DNA from 4 places in the Streptomyces sediminicola genome. Region 2 is predicted to be linked to each of the others. Evidence: riboswitches for the same ligand, from Rfam matches in the RefSeq annotation. Region 2 holds a riboswitch; each other region holds the start of a gene.

Region 1 (5,771 bases), 1.3 Mb from region 2:
GTCGGCGCCGAAGGTGTTCTCCAGCCACCGGTAGGCCGCCAGGTAGTGGTGCGAGGGCGGCATGTCCGGATCGTGGTAGATGGCGATCGGGTTCTCCCCGAAGCCGCGCGGCGGCTGGATCATCACGACGACGTTCCCGAAGCGCAGCGAGGCGAGCACGATCTCGTCGCCGTCGACGTACAGCGAGCCCGGCGGCTCGCCCCACGCCCCGGTCATCGCCGCCCGCAGCCCCGGGTCCAGCGTGGCGAACCAGGAGCGGTAGTCGGCCAGCGGCACCCGCGCGGGCGCGGCGGCGAGCTGGTCCTCCGTCAGCCACTCCACGTCGTGGCCGCCCGCCTCGATCAGCCGGTGGATCAGCTCGTCCCCGTTGTCGGGGTACCCGTCGACGGCGTACCCGGCCTCCCGCAGCGCGTCCAGCACCCGCACCGCCGAGGCGGGGGTGTCCAGGCCGACCGCGTTGCCGACCCGGGAGTGCTTGGTCGGGTAGGCGGTGAAGACCAGCGCGACCTTCTTGTCCGCGTTCGGCATGTGCCGCAGCCGGGCGTGCCGTACGGCGATGCCCGCCACCCGCCCGGCCCGCTCCGGGTCGGCGACGTAGACCGGCACGTCGTCCGGGCCCTGTTCCTTGAAGGAGAACGGCACCGTGACGAGGCGGCCGTCGAACTCGGGGATGGCGACCTGCATCGCCGCGTCCATCGGGGACAGGGCGGCGTCGGAGGCGTCCCAGGCGGCCCGTGAGGTGGTGAGGCAGAGTCCCTGGAGCACGGGCACGTCGAGGTCGGCCAGCGCCCCGATGTCCCAGGCGTCCTCGTCGCCGCCGGCCGACGCCTGCGAGGCGTGGGTGCCGCCGGAGGCGAGGACGGTGGCGACCAGGGCGTCGGCCCGGCCCAGCGTCTCGTAGAGCCCCGGATCGGCGCCGCGCAGCGAACCGCAGTACACCGGAAGGGCGTTGGCTCCGTGCGCCTCAATCGCCTCGCAGAGAGTGTCCACGAAGGCGGTGTTGCCGCTGAGCTGGTGGGCGCGGTAGAAGAGCACGCCCACCGTCGGGCGGCCGTCGACGAGGGGCCGTGCCCCGCGCACCCCGTACGCGGGCATCGTCCGCGGCTCCTCGAAGCCCTCGCCGGTCAGCAGCACCGTGTCCGAGAGGAACCGGGCGAGCTGGGTGAGGTTCTCCGGGCCGCCCTCGACGAGGTAGCGCAGCGCCTCCGCCACCACCCCGGCCGGCACCGACGACTCGGCCATCAGCTCGGCGTCCGGCACGCTCTCGCCGCCGAGCAGCACGGTCGGCACCCCGGCGGACCGCAGCGCGGCGAGCCCGTCCTCCCAGGCCCGCTTGCCGCCCAGCAGGCGGACCACGGCGATGTCGGCGCCGTCCAGCAGGGCCGGCAGCTCCTCGGCGACGTCGACGCGGGAGGGGTTGCCGATCCGGTAGGCGGCGTCCGCCGCGCGGGCCGCCAGAAGGTCCGTGTCGGCGGTCGACAACAACAACACAGTGCTCATGCGGGCGCTCCCGGGGGGATGAAGGGAAGTCCTTGCGGTGTGCCGGACTCGACGAGCCGCCACAGCGCGTCGGTGTCCGCGTGCCGTTCGATCAGGTCGCCGAGGCGGTCGAGCCGTTCCTCGCGCAGCGCGGCGAAGGAGGTGCCGGGGGCGGGTACGAAACGGCGGCCCGCGGCGGCGGCCACCTCGCGCAGGAAGGCCCGCCGGAAGCCGTCCGACTCCAGCGCGCCGTGCCAGTGGGTGCCCCAGGTCGTCCCCGAGCGGCAGCCGTCCAGGGGAGCGCCGCGGCCGTCGGAGACGAGGGTCCGCCCGCCGAGTACCTCGGCGACGCCGTGGTGGATCTCGTAGCCCTCGACGGGCTCGCCGAGCGCGGTGCCCGCCGGGCGGGCGAGGGTCTTCTCGCGGGCGAACCGCACCCGTACCGGCAGCACGCCGAGCCCCGCGACCCGCCCCCGGCGGCTCTCCACGTCGTCCTCGATCTCCTCGCCGAGGAGCTGGTAGCCGCCGCACACGCCGAACACCGGCCGGCCGTCTTGGTGCCGGCGCACCAGGGCGTCGGCGAGTCCGCGCCGGCGCAGCCAGTCCAGGGCGCGGACGGTGCCCCGGGTGCCGGGGACGACGACGAGGTCGGCGTCGGCCACCTCCTCGGGCCGGTCGGTGAAGCGGACCACGACGCCCGGCTCGGCGGCGAGGGCGTCCACGTCCGTGAAGTTGGACATCAGCGGCAGCGCGCACACCGCGACGCGCAGCACGTCCTCGCCGTGCGGCGGCGCGGTACCCGGCCCCCCTTCCGCGCCGGGCGCGGCGAGGCTCATGCCGTCCTCCTCGTCGATGCCGAGCCCGTGCCGGAAGGGCAGCACGCCGTACGTGCGCCGCCCGGTGAGGCCGCGCAGCATGTCCAGGCCGGGTTCCAGCAGGCTCACGTCGCCGCGGAACTTGTTGACGAGGAACCCGGCCACCAGCGCCTGGTCCTCGGGGGAGAGCAGCGCCACCGTGCCGAAGAAGGAGGCGAAGACGCCGCCCCGGTCGATGTCGCCGACGACGAGGACGGGGAAGCCGGCGCCCCGGGCGATGCCCATGTTGACGATGTCGGTACGGCGCAGGTTGATCTCGGCGGGGCTGCCCGCGCCCTCGCAGATCACCGCGTCGTGGCCGGCGCGCAGTTCGGCCAGGCACTCCAGCACCGTGCCGAGCAGGGCCGCCTGCCGTCCGCCGTGGTAGCCGCGGGCGCTCATCTCGCCGACCGGTTTGCCGAGCAGCACGACCTGGCTGCTGCGCTCGCCGCCCGGCTTGAGCAGCACCGGGTTCATCAGCGCGCTCGGCTCGACGCGGCACGCCTGGGCCTGCATGGCCTGGGCCCGGCCGATCTCGGCGCCCTCGCGGGTGACGAACGAGTTCAGGGACATGTTCTGCGCCTTGAACGGCGCGACCCGCACCCCCTGCCGCGCCAGCCACCGGCAGATCCCGGCGGTGACCACGCTCTTGCCGGCGTCGGAGGTGGTGCCGGCGACGAGAAGCCCCCCGCTCACGACACCCGTCCCTTCGCCGGCCGCCCCGCGAGGGCGGCCGGCCGGGCGCGACCGGGGCGGGCGCCGGACCGGGTGCAGGCGAGTGCGGCGCTCGTGAGGAGGCGCGCGCCCGCGCACACGCCGAGCGCGAGCAGACCCACGCGCCGGGAGAGCCGGACGGCCCGCTCGATGTCGGCGGCCCCGGCCGGACGGCCCCCGGCCCCGTTGAGCACCGGCCGGTGCTCGACGCGCCCGCCGTAGGAGAGCGTGCCGCCCAGCCGGACGCCGAGGGCGCCCGCGAAGGCCGCCTCGACGGGACCGGCGTTGGGGCTCGGGTGCCGGGAGGCGTCGGCCCGCCAGGCCCGCGCCGCGCCCCGGGGGTCCGGGCCGGCGACGGTGGCGAGGACGGCGGTGAGCCGGGCGCCCGGCCAGCCCGCGAGGTCGTCGAGCCGGGCCGAGGCCCAGCCGTAGCGCCGGTACCGGGGCGACTTGTGCCCGACCATGGCGTCGAGGGTGTTCACCGCGCGGAAGCCGAGCAGCCCCGGCACCCCGGCCGCGGCGCCCCACACCAGCGCGCCCACCACGGCGTCCGAGGTGTTCTCGGCGACGGACTCCACCACGGCCCGCGCGATCCCGTCGGCGTCCAGGGCCCGCGGGTCCCGCCCGCACAGGTGCGGCAGCCGCTCCCGTGCCGTGTCCACCTCCCCGGCCTCCAGCGCCCGCCCGACGGCGCGTGCCTCGCGCGCCAGCGAGGTGCCGCCGACGACGGCCCAGGTGGCGGCGGCGGTCAGCGCGACGGAGGCGGCCGGCCGGGACCGGACGGCCCGCGCGGCACCGGCCCCGAGGGCCACGGCGCCGCCGGCGCAGACGAGGGTGTGCAGCGCGCCCCGGCCCCGGTGGTCCCGCCACAGCGCCCGTTCCACGGCACCCGCGGCCCGCCCGAAGGCGGCGACGGGGTGTCCGCGGCGCGGATCGCCGAGGAGGAGGTCACCGAGGAGGCCGGCGGCGGCGCCGTACGCGAAGACGCGTTCGGCCCGCATGGCGCTCAGCCGGCCGGGGGGACGGGGGGAGCGTCGTGGGTGTACCTCGAACGGCAGCCGCGCATGGCGATAGGTCCTCACTCAGGGTGTCCGCGCCCTGGTTCGACGAGACCGGCGGCGAGAGTTCCTGGCTCCCGGGGCATGACGCCCCGGTGACAGTGGCGGGACCGCGCCGGATTCGCACCGGCTTCCTCTCCTGCCGCCGTGATGGCTCCCGGCAGTCCACCACGCTCCGCGAACACCCGTCAACCTGCCGTTGACCTGCGAAGGAGGAGTGTGCGGGAGGCCACAGGGCGCGGGTGCGCGCCGGCACACCGGCGCGCGGGGTGCGCGAGGCGCGCGGGGTGCGCGAGGCGCGCGGGGTGCGCGAGGCGCGCGGGGTGCGCGAGGCGCGCGGGGTGCGCGAGGCGCGCGGGGCGTGGGACGGCGCTTCCCGTCCCACGCCCCGCGCGAAGTCCTCCCGAAGGGCGCCCCGGGGGACGCCGTCCTTCCGGAGGGTCAGGCGACGATCATGTAGATCCCGTAGGCCACCGCCGCGGCGCAGGCCGCGAAGCAGGCGTACGCGCCGGTGACGGCGAGCGCCGCCGACTCGCCCCGGGCGACGGCCCGCTCCTGGCGGGAGAGGCCGACGATGCCGAGGGTGAAGAGGGCCACGAGGCCCACGGTGGCCACGAGGCTGACTCCGAAGACGGAGCCGAGGGCAGCCCAGTCGATGTTCATGACGGTTCTCTTCCTTCGTACCCGGCCGCGAGGGCCCGGCGCGGTGCGGGAGCCGGGCCCGGCGGGCTCAGACGGGGGTGGCGGCCGGCGTCGGCGGCGCGTCGGGCGCACCGGCGGTCACGGCGGGGGCCGGGAGGGTGGCCTTCAGGTCGTCGGTCAGGGCGGGCGGCGGGGTCACGGCGGCCATCGCCGCGGTCACCACGCCGACGGGCTCCGGCTCCGGCCCGGCGGCCGGCTCGTCGCCGTTGACGTTGGTGTGGTCGATGACCTCGCGGCGGGAGATCTTCCAGATCGCGGCGCTGGAGACCACCAGGAAGACCGCGACGAGCGCCGTGCCCCAGTCGCCGAGCTTGGTGACCCACTCGGCGAGCGCGCCGACGAAGGCGGCGGCCGGCAGCGTCAGGCCCCAGGCGACGAACATCCGGGTCGCGGTCGACCAGCGGACCACGCCGCCCTTGCGGCCGAGGCCCGAGCCCATCACGGCGCCGGAGACGGAGTGCGTGGTGGAGAGGGAGAAGCCGAGGTGCGAGGAGGCGAGGATGACCGTGGCGGCACTGGTCTGGGCGGCGAAGCCCTGCTGCGGCTGGAGGTCGGTGAGGCCCCGGCCCATGGTGCGGATGATGCGCCAGCCACCGAGGTAGGTGCCGAGCGCGATCGCCAGGCCCGCGGAGAGGATGACCCACAGGGGCGGGTCGGAGGCGGGGGCGAGGGCGCCGCCGGCGATCAGGGCCAGGGTGATGATGCCCATCGTCTTCTGGGCGTCGTTGGTGCCGTGGGCCAGCGAGACCAGGCCGGCCGAGGCGATCTGCCCGGCGCGGTAGCCCTTCTCGGCGGCCTTGCCGTCGGCCTTGCGGCCCAGGCGGTAGGTGAGCCGGGTGCCGACCAGCGCCGCGACGCCGGCCACGACCGGGGCGGCGACGGCGGGCAGCAGCACCTTGGTCAGGAGCACCCCGCCGTGGACGGCGCCGACGCCGGCGGAGGCGACCGCGGCACCGATCAGACC
Region 2 (5,771 bases):
CCCGGCGAACTGGGCACCCACCTCGCGCTGACCGGCGCGCGGGTCGGCGCCGCGGACGCGCTGCTGTGCGGCCTCGCCGACCACCACGTGCCGTCCGCGGCGCTGCCGGACCTCCTCGCCGACCTGGCGGTACTCCCGGCGGCGGAGGCCGTGGCCCGGCATACGCGGCCCGCTCCGCCGGGTGGTCTCGCCGCGGCCCGCGAGTGGATCGACGCCTGCTACGGCGCCGACACCGTCGAGGAGATCGTCGGCCGGCTCACCTCCCACGGTGACCCGGCCGCCAAGGAGACCGCCGAGACCCTGCTCACGAATTCCCCCACCGCCGTGAAGGCCACCCTGGCCGCGGTGCGCCGGGCCCGGGTCCTGGGCAGCCTCGAAGCCGTCCTCGACCAGGAGTACCGCAGCTCCCTCGCGGGCCTCGGCAGCCACGACCTGGTGGAGGGCATCCGCGCCCAGGTCGTCGACAAGGACCGCTCCCCGCGCTGGTCCCCGGCCACCCTCGCCGAGGTCACCGACGACGACGTGGAGCGCTACTTCGCTCCCCTGGGCGAGCGTGAACTCGGCCTGGCGTACGCGGCGGAGGGGACGGACGCCGGGGCGTCCTGAGCCGGTCCGGCCGCGTCCGCCGCCGTGGTCCCGTCGCCGGGGTGCATCAGGCGGGCGCTCGCGAGGAGGGTTTCGACGACGTCGTCGAGGTCGAGGCGTCGTTCGACCGAGTGGAGTTGGGGGAGTCCGGCGCGGGTGCTGACGCGGGGTGGGGCGAGGAGGCCGCAGCAGTCCTCGTCGGGGAGGACGGAGATGCCGGCGGTGCCGATGGTGCGGGCCTCGTCGATGATCTCCTGTTTGTCCCAGGCGAGGAGGGGGCGCAGGAGGGGGAGGGTGGTGGCGTCGTCGACGGCGGTGAGGTTGGCGAGGGTCTGGCTGGCGACCTGGCCGAGGCTGTCGCCGGTGACGAGGGCGTGGGCGCCGGTGGTGGTGGCGAGGGCGGTGGCGGTGCGGATCATGAGGCGGCGCTGGGCGACGACCTGGAGGCGTCCGGCTCCGGCGACGGCGAGTTGTTTCTGTGCCTTGCCGAGGGCGATGACGTGGAGGTCGCCGGGGGGCTGGTAGCGGTTGAGTTCGCGGGCGAGGGCGTAGGCCTTGTAGACGGAGGAGGGGTTGGTGTAGGGGGCGCCGTTGAAGTGGACGAAGTCGCAGGCCAGTCCGCGGCGCATGGCGCGGTGGGCGGCGACGGGGGAGTCGTAGCCGCCGGAGAGCAGGACCAGCGCGCGTCCGCTGGAGCCGACCGGCAGTCCGCTCAGGCCCGGCAGCCGCTCACAGGAGAGGTACGTCTCCTTCCGGTCGATCTCCACCGTCAGCGTCAGCTCCGGTGCCGTCAGGTCCACCCGCAGCGCGGGCACGGCCTCCCGCACTCGCGCCCCGAGGTGCCCGGCCATCCCGTACGAGGTCACCGGGAACCCCTTGTCCCGCCGCTTCACCCGCACCGCGAACGTGGCCGCCGGGCGCCGGGCGAGGGCGGTGCGCACGGCGTCGACGGCCGCCCGCGTGATCTCGCCGGGGTCGCTCGGGACGCGCACGGCCGGCTCGACCGCGTTGAAGCCGACCACCCTGCGCGCCCGCTCCACCAGGACCTCCCGGGGGACCTGCCCGCCGAGCACCGTGACGTTCTGCGCGGTCTTGATCCACGTCGAGCCGCCCACCCCGCGCAGCGCGATCCGCAGGTTGTCCTGCAGCCGCTCGGTGAACCGCCGGCGGTTGCGTCCCTTCAGGAAGATCTCCCCGTGCTTGAGCAGCACGCAGGGGCCGTACCCGGCGGGCCGGCGGGCGGCGGGCACCTCGGGCCGGTCGGTGACGTGTTCACCGGACATGGGGACCTCCTTGGCGAATCCGGTCGTCCTCGGTGCGCTCCCGCGGCGCGGCGGTGCCGGGGGCGCGCCCGGTCACGGTAGCTCCGGCCCGTACGGAAGCGCGGCCGGCGGGGCGGGCGCGGGCCCGGGAACCGCGCCGGGCGGTCCCGGGCCGCGCCCCCGCCGTGGGGCGTCAGCCCCCGGTCAGCTCCTCGCGGACCGTCCGGGCGGCGGCCACCAGATGCTCCAGGGACACCCGTGTCTCCGGCCAGCCCCGGGTCTTGAGCCCGCAGTCCGGGTTGACCCACAGCCGCTCGGCGGGGATCGCCGCCAGCCCGGTGCGCAGCAGGGCGGCCACCTCCTCGGTGTCCGGCACCCGCGGGGAGTGGATGTCGTAGACACCGGGGCCGGCCTCGCGCGGATAGCCGTGCGCGGCGAGTTCGCGGGCCACCCGCATGTGCGAGCGGGCCGCCTCCAGGCTGATGACGTCCGCGTCGAGATCGTCGATGGCCCGCACGACGTCACCGAACTCGGCGTAGCACATGTGCGTGTGGATCTGCGTGTCCGGCCGCACCCCGCTCGTGGTCAGCCGGAACGCCTCCGTCGCCCAGGCGAGATAGGCGGGGCGCCCGGCGGCGCGCAGCGGCAGGGTCTCGCGCAGCGCGGGCTCGTCGACCTGGATGACCGACGTCCCGGCCGCCTCCAGGTCCGCGACCTCGTCCCGCAGGGCGAGGGCCACCTGGCGGGCGGTCTCGCCGAGCGGCTGGTCGTCCCTGACGAAGGACCACGCGAGCATCGTCACCGGACCGGTGAGCATGCCCTTGACGGGACGGCCGGTCAGCGACTGGGCGTACGTCGTCCAGGTCACCGTCATCGGCGCGGGGCGCGCGATGTCACCGGCCAGCACCGGCGGGCGCACGTACCGGGTGCCGTACGACTGGACCCAGCCGTTGCGGGTCGCCAGGTAGCCGGTGAGCCGCTCGGCGAAGTACTGCACCATGTCGTTGCGCTCGGGTTCGCCGTGCACCAGCACGTCGATACCGGCCTTCTCCTGGAACGAGACGACCTCCCGCACCTCGGTCCGCATCCGCTCCTCGTACTCGGGCCGGCCGATCCGCCCGGCCCGCAGGTCGGCGCGGGCCGTCCGCACCTGCGTGGTCTGCGGGAACGAGCCGATCGTCGTGGTCGGCAGCAGCGGCAGGCCGAGGCGGGCGCGCTGGGCGGCGGTCCGCTCCGCGTAGGGCAGGCAGCGGCGCCCGTCGGCGTCGGTCACGGCCGCGGCGCGGGCGCGCACCGCCGGGTCCCGGGTGATCGGCGAGTCGGCGCGGGAGGCCAGGTCGGCCCGGTTGGCGGCGAGTTCGGCGGCGATGGCGTCGGTGCCGTGGGCGAGGCCGCGGGCCAGGGTGACGATCTCGGCGGTCTTCTGCCGGGCGAAGGCGAGCCAGCGCAGGATCTGCGGATCGATGTCCCGCTCGTCGGCGGTGTCCAGCGGCACGTGCAGCAGGGAGCAGGAGGCGGAGACGTCGACCCGGCCGGCCAGGCCCAGCAGCGTGCCGAGAGTGGTCAGTGAGCGGGCGAGGTCGTTGACCCACACGTTGCGGCCGTCGACGACGCCCGCGACGAGCCGCTTGCCCGGCAGCCCGCCCACGGCGGCGAGATCGTCCAGGTTGCCCGCGGCGGCCTCGGCGAAGTCCAGCGCCAGCCCCTCGACCGGCGCCTTCGCCAGCACCGGCAGCGCGTCCCCGAGCCGGTCGAAGTAGGAGGCGACCAGCAGCCGGGGCCGGTCCTCCCGTCCGCCGAGGTCGCGGTAGGCCCGCCCGGCCGCGTTCAGTTCGGCCGGCGTGCGGTCCTGGACCAGGGCGGGTTCGTCGAGCTGGGCCCACGCGGCGCCCGCCGCGCGCAGGTCGGCCAGCACCTCGGCGTAGACGGGCAGCAGCCGGTCCAGCAGGGTGAGCGGGTCGAACCCCTCGGCGACGCCGGGCGCGGGCTTGGCGAGCAGCAGGTAGGTGACCGGTCCGACCAGGACCGGCCGGGGGGCGAGGCCCTGCGCGAGGGCCTCGCGCACCTCGGCGACCTGCCGGGAGGAGTCGGCGGTGAACACGGTGTCGGGGCCCAGTTCGGGCACCAGGTAGTGGTAGTTCGTGTCGAACCACTTGGTCATCTCCAGCGGCGCCACCTCCTGGGTGCCGCGGGCCATGGCGAAGTAGCCGTCCAGCGGGTCGGCGGCGACGGCGGCACGGTGCCGTTCCGGCACGGCACCGACCATGACGGTGGTGTCGAGCACGTGGTCGTAGTACGAGAAGTCGCCGGTGGGCACCTCGTGGATGCCGGCCTCGGCGAGTCGCCGCCGGTTGTCGCGGCGCAGTGCGGCGGCGGTGGCGTGGAGGGCGTCGGCGCCGACGCGGCCCTTCCAGTAGCCCTCGACCGCCTTCTTCAGTTCCCGGTTCGGGCCCTGACGGGGGTAGCCGTACACGGTGGCCCGTGCTGCCGCGGCTGCGGACTCGGTGGTCACGGAGATCTCCTTCGCGAGATGGATCCCTGAGGTCCCGGCGACGGGACGAGTGCGCGAAGGGGTGACGGACCGGACGGGACGACAGCACGCCGGTCCGCCGCGCTCGTCCGTCTGGTGTGTACGCCGACCCGCCCTCGAGGTCACCGGGATGTCCGGGCGCGCGGGGTGCGCGCTCGGGCAGGTGGCAGGTCTTCGGACTCGCGGGCACGTCCTTCTCGGTCACCGAGGAGGACACCTACTGACCGTCGCTTCCCAGGCCCTTCGGCCCAGTGCTCATGACGGCGGTCGTTCCCGCTCACCGCTGCGGGGCAGTCCCGGATTCCCACCGGGTTCCCTCTTGCGACGCATCCCGCCTGGCGGACGGGGCGAACCAGCTGCACCGCCCACCCTAGACGCCCACGCCCTTGGGCGGGCGACACGTCCGCCATGCGGATGGCGGCGTGGACACCCGCCGGGCACCGGTGCCGCCCCACGGCGTCGTGCGGAAGGTGCGGTGCGGCCCCCGCCCCGGCGCGGCAGACGGTTCCCCGGCGGGACGCCGCGACGGCCGGGCGGATCCACGCCACCGGGTCGCGGGACGGTCGCACGCCGCCGCCCGGGACGGGCGCCGCGGCTCTCGCCGCCGGGCCCGCGACCCCGCCCGGCGGGGGCGGTCCGCCCCGCGTTCAGGCGGGGGCCGTCGCCGGCGCGGCCACCGGACCACCTCGAACCCGCCCCCCACCTCGGCGAACGCACCTGCGCCTACGTCATCCTGCGCTCCGGCGCCGAACGGCCCCGGCCGGTGGCGATCACACGCTTCGTCCACGAACGGGGGCCGGCCGCGTACGAGGTGCCCGACCGCGTCGCGTTCGTGACCGAGTTCCCGCGGACCGGTGTCGGCAAGGTCTCCCGGAAGGACCTGCGGGCCGCGCCCGCACCCGACCCGCACGCCGGACGCCCCGCCCGCCGCACCGCCTCCTCCCGGACCTCCGAACAGCCCTCGGGCCCGGGAGCGGGAGCGGCGCGACGGGGGAGCGGCCGGTCAGGACTTCTTCTCGTCCTTGCCGTCCTTGTCGCCCTTCTCGTCCTTGTCGCCCAGCTTCCCGACGAAGTCCTGCGCCTTGTCGACCGCCGTGTCGATCTTGTCGCTGTGCTTGCCGCGGGTCTTGCCGTCGACGAACTCGCCGACCTTCTCCAGTCCGTCCGAGATCTTGTCGCCGTGCGTGCCGGCGACCTCCTCGGCCTTCTCCTTCAGGTTCTTCAGGGCGTCCTTGTCCTTGAGGTTCTTCAGCGCGTCGAACATGCCGGCCTCGTGTCTCCTTCACTCAACTGCCTGGTGGAAGCACGATTTTACGGTGCGACGGTGCCCGGTATGCCCCGCAGCGGTCAGGACGGCGGTTTCGCCCCGGTGTCCGTGCGCAGGTCCGCCAGCA
Region 3 (5,771 bases), 4.3 Mb from region 2:
GCATTGCTGGAGGCGAAGGACGACAATGGCGATCCCATCGGGGAACAGGAGATACACGACCAGGTCGTGGCCATCCTCACCCCGGGAAGCGAGACCATCGCCTCCACGATCATGTGGCTGTTGCAGGCGCTCGCCGCGCACCCCGAACAAGGCGACCGTATCCGCGACGAAGTCCGGGCGGTGACCGGCGGACGTCCCGTCGCATTCGAGGATGTCCGCAAGCTCACCCACACCAACAATGTCATCGTCGAGGCGATGCGTTTGCGTCCGGCCGTATGGGTATTGACCCGGCGGGCCGTGGTCGACACCGAACTCGGTGGCTATCGCATTCCAGCCGGTTCGGACATCATCTACAGTCCGTACGCGATCCAGCGCGATCCGAAGTCGTACGCGCGGCACCTGGAGTTCGACCCCGACCGGTGGCTTCCGGAACGCGTGACCGAGCTGCCGAAATACGCCATGCGGCCGTTCAGCGTCGGCAATCGCAAGTGCCCGAGCGACCACTTCTCGATGGCGCAGCTCACGCTGATCACCGCGGCGCTCGCCACCGCGTTCCGTTTCGAGCAGGTGGCCGGTTCGAAGGACGCCGTCCGCGTGGGCATCACCCTGCGCCCCGACGACCTGCGGGTGCGGCCCATACCCAGGTGACGGCGCCGGCCGGTGGCCCCCCGGCACCCTCGCGGGTCCGGGGGGCCACCGGCCGTGGTGGGGTCCGGTGTCGGACGGGAGCCTCAGAAGTCCTCGTCCAGGTCGACGGTGCCCTCCACCGCCACCTGGTACGCGGACGGACGGCGCTCGAAGAAGTTGGTCAGTTCCTGCACACCCTGCAGCTCCATGAAGGAGAACGGGTTCTCCGAGCCGAAGACCGGGGCGAAGCCCAGGCGGGTCAGGCGCTGGTCGGCGACGCACTCCAGGTACTGCCGCATGGACTCGGTGTTCATGCCGGGCAGGCCGTCACCGCACAGGTCGCGGGCGAACTGCAGCTCCGCCTCGACGGCCTCCTTCAGCATGTCGGTGACCTGGCGGCCCAGCTCCTCGTCGAAGAGGCCCGGCTCCTCCTTGCGCACGGTGTCCACCACGTCGAAGGCGAAGGACATGTGCATCGTCTCGTCCCGGAACACCCAGTTGGTGCCGGTGGCGAGCCCGTGCAGCAGGCCGCGGCTGCGGAACCAGTACACGTAGGCGAAGGCGCCGTAGAAGAACAGGCCCTCGATGCAGGCGGCGAAGCAGATGAGGTTGAGCAGGAAGCGGCGGCGGTCGGACCGGGTCTCCAGCCGGTCCAGCTTCTCGACCGAGTCCATCCACCTGAAGCAGAACTCGGCCTTCTCCCGGATCGAGGGGATGTTCTCCACCGCGGCGAACGCGGCGGCCCGGTCCTCGGGATCGGGCAGGTAGGTGTCGAGCAGCGTCAGGTAGAACTGGACGTGCACGGCCTCCTCGAAGAGCTGGCGGGACAGGTACAGCCGCGCCTCGGGGGAGTTGATGTGCTTGTACAGCGTCAGCACCAGGTTGTTCGCCACGATCGAGTCACCGGTGGCGAAGAAGGCCACCAGCCGCCCGATCAGGTGCTGCTCGGCGGGGCTCAGCCTGGCCAGGTCGGCGACGTCCGAGTGGAGGTCGACCTCCTCCACGGTCCAGGTGTTCTTGATGGCGTCCCGGTAGCGCTCGTAGAAGTCCGGGTAGCGCATCGGGCGCAGCGTCAGCTCGAAGCCGGGGTCGAGCAGGTTCTTGGTCTGGCTGGTCATCACTGGCAGGCCTCGCAGGACTCGGGGTTTTCCAGGGAGCAGGCGACCGCCTCGGGGTCGGGCGTCGCCTGGGCGGGGACGGCGGCGCGGGCGGCCCGCGCGATCCGGGTCGCGGGACGGGAGCGCAGGTAGTACGTGGTCTTCAGGCCCTGCTTCCAGGCGTACGCGTACATCGAGGAGAGCTTTCCGATGGTCGGCGTCTCCAGGAACAGGTTCAGCGACTGCGACTGGTCGAGGTACGGGGTGCGGGCGGCGGCCATGTCGATGAGGCCGCGCTGCGGGATCTCCCAGGCGGTGCGGTACAGCGCGCGCACCTCGTCCGGGACCCACGCGAAGCCCTGCACCGAGCCGTTGGCCTCCCGCAGCGCCTCACGGGTGCGCGCGTCCCAGACGCCGAGCCGCTTGAGGTCGTCCACCAGGTACGAGTTGACCTGGAGGAACTCGCCGGAGAGCGTCTCGCGCTTGAACAGGTTGGACACCTGCGGCTCGATGCACTCGTACACGCCCGCGATGGAGGCGATCGTGGCGGTCGGCGCGATCGCCAGCAGCAGCGAGTTGCGCAGGCCGGTGCGGGCGACGCGCTCGCGCAGCGCCTCCCACCGCTCGGGCCAGGCGTGCTCCACGCCGTAGTGGTCGGGGTGCAGCACGCCCCGGGCGGTACGGGTCTTCTCCCAGGCCGGCAGCGGGCCGTCGCGCTCGGCGAGGTCCGCGGAGGTCTCGTACGCCGTGAGCATGATCCGCTCGGCGATCCGGGTGGAGAGGGCCTTCGCCTCGGGGGAGTCGAAGGGCATGCGGAGCCGGAAGAAGACGTCCTGGAGGCCCATCGCACCCAGGCCCACCGGGCGCCAGCGGGTGTTGGAGCGGGCCGCCTGCTCGGTCGGGTAGAAGTTGATGTCGACGACCCGGTCGAGGAAGGTGACCGCGGTGCGGACGGTGGTGTCCAGCCGCTCCCAGTCGATGTCGTCGCCGCTCACGAAGGCGCCCAGGTTCACCGAGCCCAGGTTGCAGACCGCGCTCTCCCCGTCGCTGGTGACCTCCAGGATCTCCGTGCAGAGGTTGGAGGAGTGGATGACGTGGCCCGGTTCGGCGGTCTGGTTGGAGGTGCGGTTGGAGGTGTCCTTGAAGGTCATCCAGCCGTTGCCGGTCTGCGCCAGGGTGCGCATCATGCGGCCGTACAGCTCGCGGGCCGGCAGCGTCTTGCGGGCCAGGCCGGCCGCCTCCGCCGCGCGGTAGGCCGCGTCGAACTCCTCGCCGTACAGGTCCGGCAGCTCCGGCACGTCCGAGGGCGAGAACAGCGACCAGGTGCCGTCGGCGTCGACGCGCCGCATGAACTCGTCCGGGATCCAGTGCGCGAGGTTCAGGTTGTGGGTGCGGCGGGCGTCCTCGCCGGTGTTGTCCCGCAGCTCCAGGAACTCCTCGATGTCGGAGTGCCAGGTCTCCAGGTAGACCGCCGCCGCGCCCTTGCGCCGCCCGCCCTGGTTGACCGCGGCGACGGAGGCGTCGAGCGTCTTCAGGAAGGGGACGATGCCGTTGGAGTGCCCGTTGGTGCCGCGGATCAGCGAACCCCGGGAGCGGACGCGGGAGTAGGCGAGGCCGATGCCGCCGGCGTGCTTGGAGAGCCGGGCGACCTGGAGGTAGCGCTCGTAGATGGAGTCCAGCTCGTCCCTGGGGGCGTCCAGGAGGTAGCAGGACGACATCTGGGCGTGCCGGGTGCCGGAGTTGAAGAGGGTGGGGGAGGAGGGCAGGTAGTCGAGCCGGCTCATCAGCCCGTAGAGCGCGGCGACCTCGGCCACCGAGCGGTCCGAGTCGTCCGCGGCGAGACCGGCGGCGACGCGCAGCATGAAGTACTGGGGCGTCTCGACGACCTTGCGGGTGATCGGGTGCCGCAGCAGGTAGCGGCTGTGCAGGGTGCGCAGGCCGAAGTAGCCGAAGCGGTCGTCGGCGTCCGGGTCGACGAGCGCGTCCAGGCGCTCGGCGTGCAGCCGGACGAACGCGGCGGTGCGGTCCGCGATCAGCCCCTCGCGGTGACCGGTGGCGACCGACTCGGTGAAGGACGTGACGCCCTGGGAGGCCGCCTCGGCGCGGATGCCGAGGGTGAGCAGCCGGGCCGCCAGCCGGGAGTAGACCGGGTCCTCCGAGATCAGTCCGGCCGCCGCCTCCGTGGCGAGGTCCCGCAGCTCCGCCTCGTCGGCCCGCGCGGACCGGCCGCGCAGCGCGGCGGCGGCGACCCGGCCGGGGTCGGCGTCGGGGAGGTCGGCGGTCAGCGCGGTCAGGGTCCGCAGCAGCGCGGCACCGGGTCCGTCGGGTTCCGCGGACACGGGGGTCGCTGAGGCCGGATCGGCTGGCGCGATGGTCACGTGGGGCACTCCCTCGCTCGGCACGGGGCCTGGCGGAGGGCGGAGGCAGCTCACGAGCGCACGGGGGCGTCGCGTCCACCGGCCCATTCCACGAGGCCCGGACGTCATGGCACCCTGGCCGGACGGCCGGGGCGCACTGTCGGCAGGTCCTCGGACTGAAGCCTGTGCGGGCCACGCGAACACGCACAAGTACACCGTTGCGGGACAGTTCCGGATTCACACCGGATTCCCCTGCGGCGACAGCGAGCATGAGCATACATCTTGTGCCAGGCCCCGGGAGCACCCCCAGATGTTGTGTCAGGCTGGTATCGGAGGGGCGACGCGGGGTGAGTAGAGTGACCCCCGGACCGTGCGTCCGGGACACCCCCGGGCCCGCCGCCGGGCGGGCTTCGGACCGGGCCGACGGGCTTGCCCGGGCCCGGGCACGGGGCCTTCCGCGGGCGTCCGGCGGACGCGCCCGTACGGCCGTCGGCGCCCCGGGGACACGCCCGGCAGGCGCCCGTCCCCGCAGCACGGCGCCCCGGCACGCCGACCGCGTCGGGCCGGCACGCCGAACCGGCCCCGGAGGCGCCGGGCCGGTTCGCCGCGGACAACCCGAGGGGCCCGGCACGCCGAGCCGGCCCGCCCCGGGGCGTTCCGAAGGCCCCCCGACACGCCCGGCGGCCCTCGGCCCCGCCCTTCGTCTTGCCGTCAGCGTGTCGGTTCCGCCGTGGCCGGGGGCAGCTCCGCCTCGACGCCGGGATCGCCCACGTCCGCCGTGTAGTCGCCGGGGCGGGTCTCGTCGACGCCCTCGGGGGCACCCGCGGCCTTGAACAGGACCGTCGCCACCACGGTCACGAGGACGTTGAGCACGAACGCGGTGAGCCCGATGTAGCCGATCTCCCCGATGCCCGGGATCTCCTTCGCCGAGCCCCCGAAGTGCTTCTGCGTCGGCGAGGCCACCCCGTACGCGGCGACCGTGCCGTAGACCATGCCCACCGCCCATCCGGCGAGCAGCGCCCAGCGGTGGAACCAGCGGGTGAACAGGCCGCCGACCAGCGCCGGGAAGGTCTGCAGGATCCAGATGCCGCCGAGGAGCTGGAAGTTGATGGCGACCGTCTTGTCCATGCCCAGCACGAAGACCAGCGCGCCCACCTTCACCAGCAGCGACACCACCTTGGACACCCGCGTCTCCTGGTGCGGCGTGGCGTCCGGCCGGATGAAGTCCCGGTAGATGTTGCGGGTGAACAGGTTGGCCGCGGCGATGGACATGATGGCCGCCGGGACCAGCGCGCCGATGCCGATCGCCGCGAACGCCACGCCCGCGAACCAGTCCGGGAACATGTCCTCGAAGAGCTGCGGGATCGCCAGTTGCCCGTTGCTCACCCGGACCCCGGCGGCGATCGCCATGAAGCCGAGCAGGGCGAGCATGCCGAGCATCAGCGAGTACAGCGGCAGGATCGTGGTGTTGCGGCGGATCACCTCGCGGCTGCGCGAGGAGAGCGTCGCGGTGATCGAGTGCGGGTACATGAAGAGCGCGAGCGCCGAGCCGAGCGCCAGCGTGGCGTACGTCCACCGGCCCGCCTCGCCGGGTGCCAGCGCGCCCCGAGGCTGCCCGGTGGCCGGGTCGGTCTGCTCGAACGCCGCGCCCGCCTTGGCGAAGACGGCGTCGAAGCCGCCCAGCTTGACG
Region 4 (5,771 bases), 6.2 Mb from region 2:
TGGTGGCAGCCGTATCTGGCGATCCCCGAGGAGGAGCGCCCGCACTGCGCCAACTACACGGTCGCCGGCTTCCGGGCCCAGGCGGCGGAGATGGACATCGACTTCGTGGTGCACCACGGGCCGACCGGAGAGATCGAGGGGCGGGCGGCGATCTGGGCCTGCGCCGCCCGGCCGGGGGACGCGCTGGCCGTGCTGGACCAGGGGGTCCTCTTCGACTGCCCGCCCGACGCGTCCGAGGTGGTCGTCGTGGCCGACGAGACGGGGCTGCCCGCCACCGCCGGCATCCTGCGCTCCCTGCCCCGCGAGACCGTGGGCCGCGTGATCCAGGAGGTCCCCACCGAGGGTGACCGGCGTCCGCTGGGCGGGCCGGACGGGGTCGCCGTGTCCTGGATCGTGCGGGAGGACCGGCGTTCCGTGCCCGGGGCCGCCGCTCTCGGGGCGCTGCGCCGGCTCACCACCGCCGACGCGGCCGGGTACGCCTTCGTCGTCGGCGAGTCGACCCTCGCCACGGAGGGCCGCCGCCACCTGCACCGGCTCGGTCTGCCGAAGGACCGCATCACCTTCTCGGGCTTCTGGCGCCACGAGGCGACCGCTCGGGCCGCCTGATCCCCGGCCTCCCTCACGTGCCGTCCTCCGCGCGGGCCGTGTCGTGCGGCGCGGTCAGGCAGCAGTCGCCGCAGGGGCGTCCCGCCGGGGCCCGGTAGTAGAGGCAGCAACTCCGGCGGCGGAAGGCGAGGTTCGCCCCGGCGAGCCGGCCCGTGCCGGTGAGCGGCGGCCTGCCGAGCAGGTCGGCCGTGAGGGCGGCGAGCACGCCACGGAGGCCGGGATGGGCGGCGAGCAGGGCGCGGGCCGCCTCGGCGAGCGCGGAGGCGGCGTTGCCGTCGAGCAGGCGGTGCGCGATGCGCGGGTGCGGCCCGGCGGCGAAGGCCCGGAGGTGGGCGTGGACTTGGCCGGCGAGCGCGCCGGCGGGGTCCGGGAGGGCGGCGGCGTGCCAGCCGGCGGCGCGGGGCAGGCGCAGCGCGGGCCCGTCGTCGGCGCGTTGCAGTGCGGTGAGGTCCGGGACGATGCCGTGGACCACGGTGCAGGCCAGGGCGGGCGACCACAGCCGGGCGACGTGTCCGAGGTGGGCGATGGAGAGGCCGACGCGGGGTTCCGGGGCGCGGTGGCGCTCGGCGACCGCGCGGGCCAGGTCGGCGAAGCCACGGGCGTAGGCGGCGCCCACGGGGTGCCAGCCCTCGGCGGGGCCGCCCACGGTGAGGGCGAAGAAGCCGCCGTACCGGGCGACGTCGGCCAGGGCGGCGGTCACGCTCGCCTCGTCGGCGCGGGCGGCGGCGGGCGGGGACGCGGACACGGCGCGGCCTCAACGGGCCGCGCGGCGCGGCGGCGTGAAGGCGTACAGGTCGAGGATCTCGGGGCGGTCCGCGATGCCGGGGCCGCCCGCGCGTATCCAGGCGAGGACGTCCTCGGTGGCGTACGGGTCGTTGACCAGGCCCAGCCAGACGGGGCGGGCGCCGGCCGCGCGGCCGGCGGCGGAGGGCTGGACCACGATGACGTTGGCCTGGTCGCAGACGTCCAGGCAGGTGGAGACGCGGACGGGGACCTCCGCGCGCAGGCGTGCGGTCTGTGCGGCGTGGTCGCCGCTCACCTTGGGCGTGCCGCAGCAGCAGTCCCGGCAGACGACGACCCGGCAGGGCGGGGCGCCGTAGGCGGTGGAGGGGGTCGTGCGGGAGGCGGAGTGGGCGGCGGGGGCCGCCTCGCCGGGTGACGCGGGCATGGCGCATCGGTCCTCTCCCCGGGGAGATCCGCCCCGGCGTCCGTGGAGGGGCGACCGCGTGAGTCTCCTGGCTCTCGGGTCGATGCTCGCCCCGGCCTTCCCGCCCGCGGGTGTGCGGGCCGTGGCCTCGAACGGGGTCCGCTCGCCGATCACAGTGGCGGGACCGCGCCGGATTTCCACCGGCTTCCTCGGTTCGCCGTCGCCTTGTCGCGGGCCATCCTCGCATCCGGTACGGCTCCGCGTCATCCGGATGGGCGAGCCGTACCGGCGGGACGGGACGGGCCGAGCACGGCGGGACCGTGGTCCGGCGTGGCTTCCGGCCCGGGGTGCCCTACCCGAACCCGCGCCCGGTTCCTTCCGCACACCGGCCCGCGGTGGTTCCCGGCCCGGCGCCCCTCGGGGCGCACGCCCGGACCGGCACGGCGCGGCAGACCAACCTCGGGGCGCACGCCCGGACCCCGCCCGGTTCCCGGCCCGGCACGGAAGTCCGGCCCTGGGGACGCACGCCCGGCCCGGTGCACGCGCCCCGCGCCACCCCACCCCGCCCCGCCCCGCCCCGCCCCGGGCACCCTCCCGACCGTCCCGGGGCTCACATCCCACGCCGGGGCGGGCTCGGGGAGGGAGCCCGTGCGGCACGGCGGTCAGGACCATGCCGCACGGGCGGTTCAGCGGGCCCGTGTGTTCCGCGGCGGGCCCGGTCCCGCTCAGGTGGCCGGACCGCCCCGCGTGGTGATCCGGGTGACGGCTTCGAGCGTCAGGGCACGGTCGTGCGGTTCCCGGTCCAGGGCCCGGTGCAGGGTCAGCCCCTCGATGAGGGCGTCGAGTTGGCGGGCCGTGTCCGGGTCGAAGTGCGCTTCCAGGCGGACCCGGCTGTGCCGCATCCAGGTGTGGGTGAGTTCGCGGTAGGAGGGGGAGCGGGCCGCGAGGGTGTACAGCTCCTGGGTGAGGACGAGGTCGCGCCTGCTGCCCTCCGACAGGGCGTGCACGAGGTCGGCCACCGCCTCGCGGGCATGGTCCTGGTCGGCGACGCCGTCGAGGTGGGCGTCGAAGACGGCGACGATGTGGTCGATGAACCTGCCGAACGCCTCCCGCAGCAACCGGTCCATGCCGTTGAAGTGGTACGTCATGGACCCCAGCGGCACCTGGGCGCGCTGGGCGATCCTCCGGTGGGAGACCCGCGCGATGCCCTCCTCGGCGATGAGGTCGAGGGTGGCGGCGATGATGCGTTCGCGGCGCTGGGGGTCGGTGTGTCCGGTGGCCACGGCAGCGGGCTCACAGGGTCCGGACGGTGCGGGCCGGGTTGCCGACGGCGACGACACCGGGCGGCACGTCCTTGGTGACGACCGCTCCGGCGCCCACGACGGAGTCGTCGCCGATGGTGACGCCGGGCAGCACGATGGCGCCGCCCCCGATCCACACGTTGTCGCCGATGACGATGGGCCGGGCGGCCTCCAGTTTGTCCCTGCGCGGCCCCGGCTCCAACGGATGGGTCGGTGTGAGCAGTTGGACGTTGGGCCCGATCTGGCAGTCCTCACCGATGGTGATGGCGGCGACGTCCAGCGCAGTCAACTGGTAGTTGACGAAGGTGCGGGCACCGATGCTGATGTGGGTGCCGTAGTCGACGTACAGGGGCGGCCGGACCTGGGCCTCCTCCCCCAGCGAGCCGAGGAGTTCGGCGAGCAGCGGCCGGGCGGCGTCCGCGTCCTCGGCGAAGGCGGCCTGGTAGCGGGCGGCCAGCCGTACCGCCCGCTGCTGCATGCGGGCGATCTCGGGGTCGTCGGCGAGGTAGAGGTCGCCCGCACGCATGCGTTCGAGCTGGGTGCGCGGGTCCCCGGCGAAGTGGTCCGTCGGCATGCGTACGACCGTACACCCGGGAGTGTACGTACGTACCCTCGCCGCGCGAGTCGTCCGCCGTGGGCTTTCCGGCCGACCCGCCCCGCTCCCCCCGTCATGGCCCCGGCCCGCCCCACCCGCGCCCGCCCTCACTCCCCTGACCTCACGACCCTGACCTCACGGCCGCCGGGTGCGCAGCACCCCCGCCAGGGACACGACCAGGAGCCCGGCGAGGGGCACCACGAGCAGCCCGGCCCGGAGGCTGGTGGCGTCGGCGACCAGGCCGACCAGCGGCGGCGGCAGCAGGAAGCCCAGGCGCATCAGCCAGGAGACGAGGGTCAGCCCCGATCCGGGCTTGAGGCCGGGCAGCGAGTCGGCCTCGTGCATGGCGGCGGGGACGAGGGTGGCGACGCCGAATCCGGCGGCGGCGAAACCGAGGACCGTCCCCGGGACCGTCGGCACGGCGAGCGCGAGGCCCATGCCGACGGCGACGATGAGGCCGCCGGAGCGGGCCACGGCGCGCTGCCCGAACCGGTCGACGAGTCGGTCGCCCATCAGGCGGCCCACGAACTGGGCGCCGACCAGGGCGATGTAGCCGGAGGCGGCCACGGCCGCGGTCGACCGCAGGGAGTCGGAGAGGTAGAGGGCGGCCCAGGAGTTGCCGGCGTCCTCGACGACGGTGCCCGCGGTGGCGATGAGGACCAGGGCGGTCAGCACCCAGGCGACCCGACGGCCCGGCGACGCGCCCCCCTCGGCGGGGCGGGCGTCACCGCCGGGGGTCTCTTCCCCGTCGGCCCCGGTCTCCGGACCGGGGAGGCAGAAGCGCAGGGCGACGCAGGCCGCGGCCACGCACAGCAGGCCCGAGACGACGAGATGGGGGCCGCGGGCCAGTCCGAGGGCGATCGCCGCGGCGGCCATCGCACCGCCGGTGACGGCGCCGACCGACCAGATCGCGTGGAAGGAGTTGATGACGGAGCGTCCGTAGCGGCGCTGGACGCGCAGGCCGTGGGCGTTCTGCGCGACGTCGGTGACGGCGTCCATCGCCCCGGCGAGGAACAGGGCCGCGGCGAACACCGCGACCGAACCGGAGAGTCCGGCCGCGAGGATGCCGACGGCGGTGAACAGCGTGCCCGCGACGGCCACCCGCGCCGAGCCGAACCGGCGGACGAGGACGCCGGCCGCCGGCCCGGCGACGATGGCGCCGGTCGGGAACGCCGCGACGGCCAGCCCGTAGGCCGCGTTGCCGATGCCGAGGTCCGCCTTGATCTGCGGATACCTCGGCAGCAGGTTGGCGAACAGCGCCCCGTTGGTGAAGAACAGCACGGCCACGGCCACGCGGGCCCGCCGGTCGGCCAGGGTGGGCCGCCGCAGCGTCTCGACAGTCATGAGCGGGACCCTACCCGCAGAGCGTACGAACGTACGCTCCAGGGGGGGGAGGGTCACGGGGCGTGCTCCGGGACGGCCGTCGCGGTCAGCGGTCCCCGGCGGGCGGGTCGGCGAGGATGCCGTGCAGCAGACCGGTGGACTGGCCGACCTCGATGAGGTAGCCGTCGGGATCGCGCAGGTAGCAGCGGATCTCGGCCTTGCGGTCGATGGGCGGGGTGAGGAACTCCGCGCCCCGCTCGGTCCATTCGCGGTAGCAGCGCGCGATGTCGGCCACACGCAGGTTGAGGAAGCTGGTGGCCGTGTGCGGGTCGTCGGGCGGGTGCAGGGTGACGTCGGGCTTGTCGGGGGTGGGCCCGCCGCCCGGGTTCATGATCAGCCAGCTGTTGGCCAGTCTGACGATGCAGGGGTTCTCGTCGAGGACCACTTCCCCGCCGAGGACCCCGGCGTAGAAGTCACGTGAGCGCGGCACGTCGGCCACGGTGAGGAAGTGGGTGAGCAGTATCCCCGACTCCGGGGCGGGCAGATCGTCACGGCGCATGTCTCACTCCCGGCGTTCTCGACGGTGGGCTCTGTCCCTCGGGCGTCTCGTCCATCTTGGGACGCCCGGCGGCGGCCCGAAAGCCGATCACCGGGCGCGGGCGGCCGGCGCGACGGCCTCCCCACGGCGGGACGGGCGCCGGGGCCTGCGTCCGCGCCGGGTCGGCCCCCAGGGCTTGAGCAGCGAGATCACCGTCATGAAGACGTACGCGGTGAGGGAGACGAACGGTCCGGCCGACAC

The links. A riboswitch is a leader RNA that binds a small molecule or an ion and turns the genes downstream of it on or off. The one in region 2 is predicted to bind cobalamin.
Region 1: it holds a riboswitch for cobalamin, as region 2 does, so the genes downstream of both, VM636_RS23495 (cobalamin biosynthesis protein) here and metE (5-methyltetrahydropteroyltriglutamate--homocysteine S-methyltransferase) in region 2, are expected to answer to the same signal.
Region 3: it holds a riboswitch for cobalamin, as region 2 does, so the genes downstream of both, VM636_RS10025 (ribonucleoside-diphosphate reductase subunit alpha) here and metE (5-methyltetrahydropteroyltriglutamate--homocysteine S-methyltransferase) in region 2, are expected to answer to the same signal.
Region 4: it holds a riboswitch for cobalamin, as region 2 does, so the genes downstream of both, VM636_RS02140 ((2Fe-2S) ferredoxin domain-containing protein) here and metE (5-methyltetrahydropteroyltriglutamate--homocysteine S-methyltransferase) in region 2, are expected to answer to the same signal.

The regions. Positions count from the first base shown of each region.
Region 1 covers NZ_CP144555.1:5,346,411-5,352,181, forward strand. The annotation lists gene cobN (cobaltochelatase subunit CobN) at 1-1,500, opposite strand, end outside; gene VM636_RS23490 (cobyric acid synthase) at 1,497-3,029, opposite strand; gene VM636_RS23495 (cobalamin biosynthesis protein) at 3,026-4,048, opposite strand; cobalamin riboswitch at 4,150-4,282, opposite strand; gene VM636_RS23500 (hypothetical protein) at 4,547-4,768, opposite strand; gene VM636_RS23505 (inorganic phosphate transporter) at 4,836-5,771, opposite strand, start outside.
Region 2 covers NZ_CP144555.1:6,626,916-6,632,686, forward strand. The annotation lists gene VM636_RS29185 (enoyl-CoA hydratase/isomerase family protein) at 1-606, shown strand, start outside; gene thiI (tRNA uracil 4-sulfurtransferase ThiI) at 531-1,868, opposite strand; gene metE (5-methyltetrahydropteroyltriglutamate--homocysteine S-methyltransferase) at 2,041-4,359, opposite strand; cobalamin riboswitch at 4,542-4,732, opposite strand; partial or broken gene entE (2,3-dihydroxybenzoate-AMP ligase) at 5,066-5,269, shown strand; gene VM636_RS29205 (antitoxin) at 5,381-5,641, opposite strand; gene VM636_RS29210 (metalloregulator ArsR/SmtB family transcription factor) at 5,725-5,771, opposite strand, start outside.
Region 3 covers NZ_CP144555.1:2,324,451-2,330,221, reverse strand. The annotation lists gene VM636_RS10035 (cytochrome P450) at 1-648, shown strand, start outside; gene VM636_RS10030 (ribonucleotide-diphosphate reductase subunit beta) at 732-1,745, opposite strand; gene VM636_RS10025 (ribonucleoside-diphosphate reductase subunit alpha) at 1,745-4,102, opposite strand; cobalamin riboswitch at 4,226-4,365, opposite strand; gene VM636_RS10020 (sodium:solute symporter family protein) at 4,793-5,771, opposite strand, start outside.
Region 4 covers NZ_CP144555.1:462,638-468,408, forward strand. The annotation lists gene VM636_RS02130 (siderophore-interacting protein) at 1-606, shown strand, start outside; gene VM636_RS02135 ((2Fe-2S)-binding protein) at 620-1,351, opposite strand; gene VM636_RS02140 ((2Fe-2S) ferredoxin domain-containing protein) at 1,361-1,774, opposite strand; cobalamin riboswitch at 1,835-1,964, opposite strand; gene VM636_RS02145 (TetR family transcriptional regulator) at 2,479-3,036, opposite strand; gene VM636_RS02150 (sugar O-acetyltransferase) at 3,047-3,628, opposite strand; gene VM636_RS02155 (MFS transporter) at 3,785-4,993, opposite strand; gene VM636_RS02160 (VOC family protein) at 5,079-5,531, opposite strand; gene VM636_RS02165 (hypothetical protein) at 5,619-5,771, opposite strand, start outside.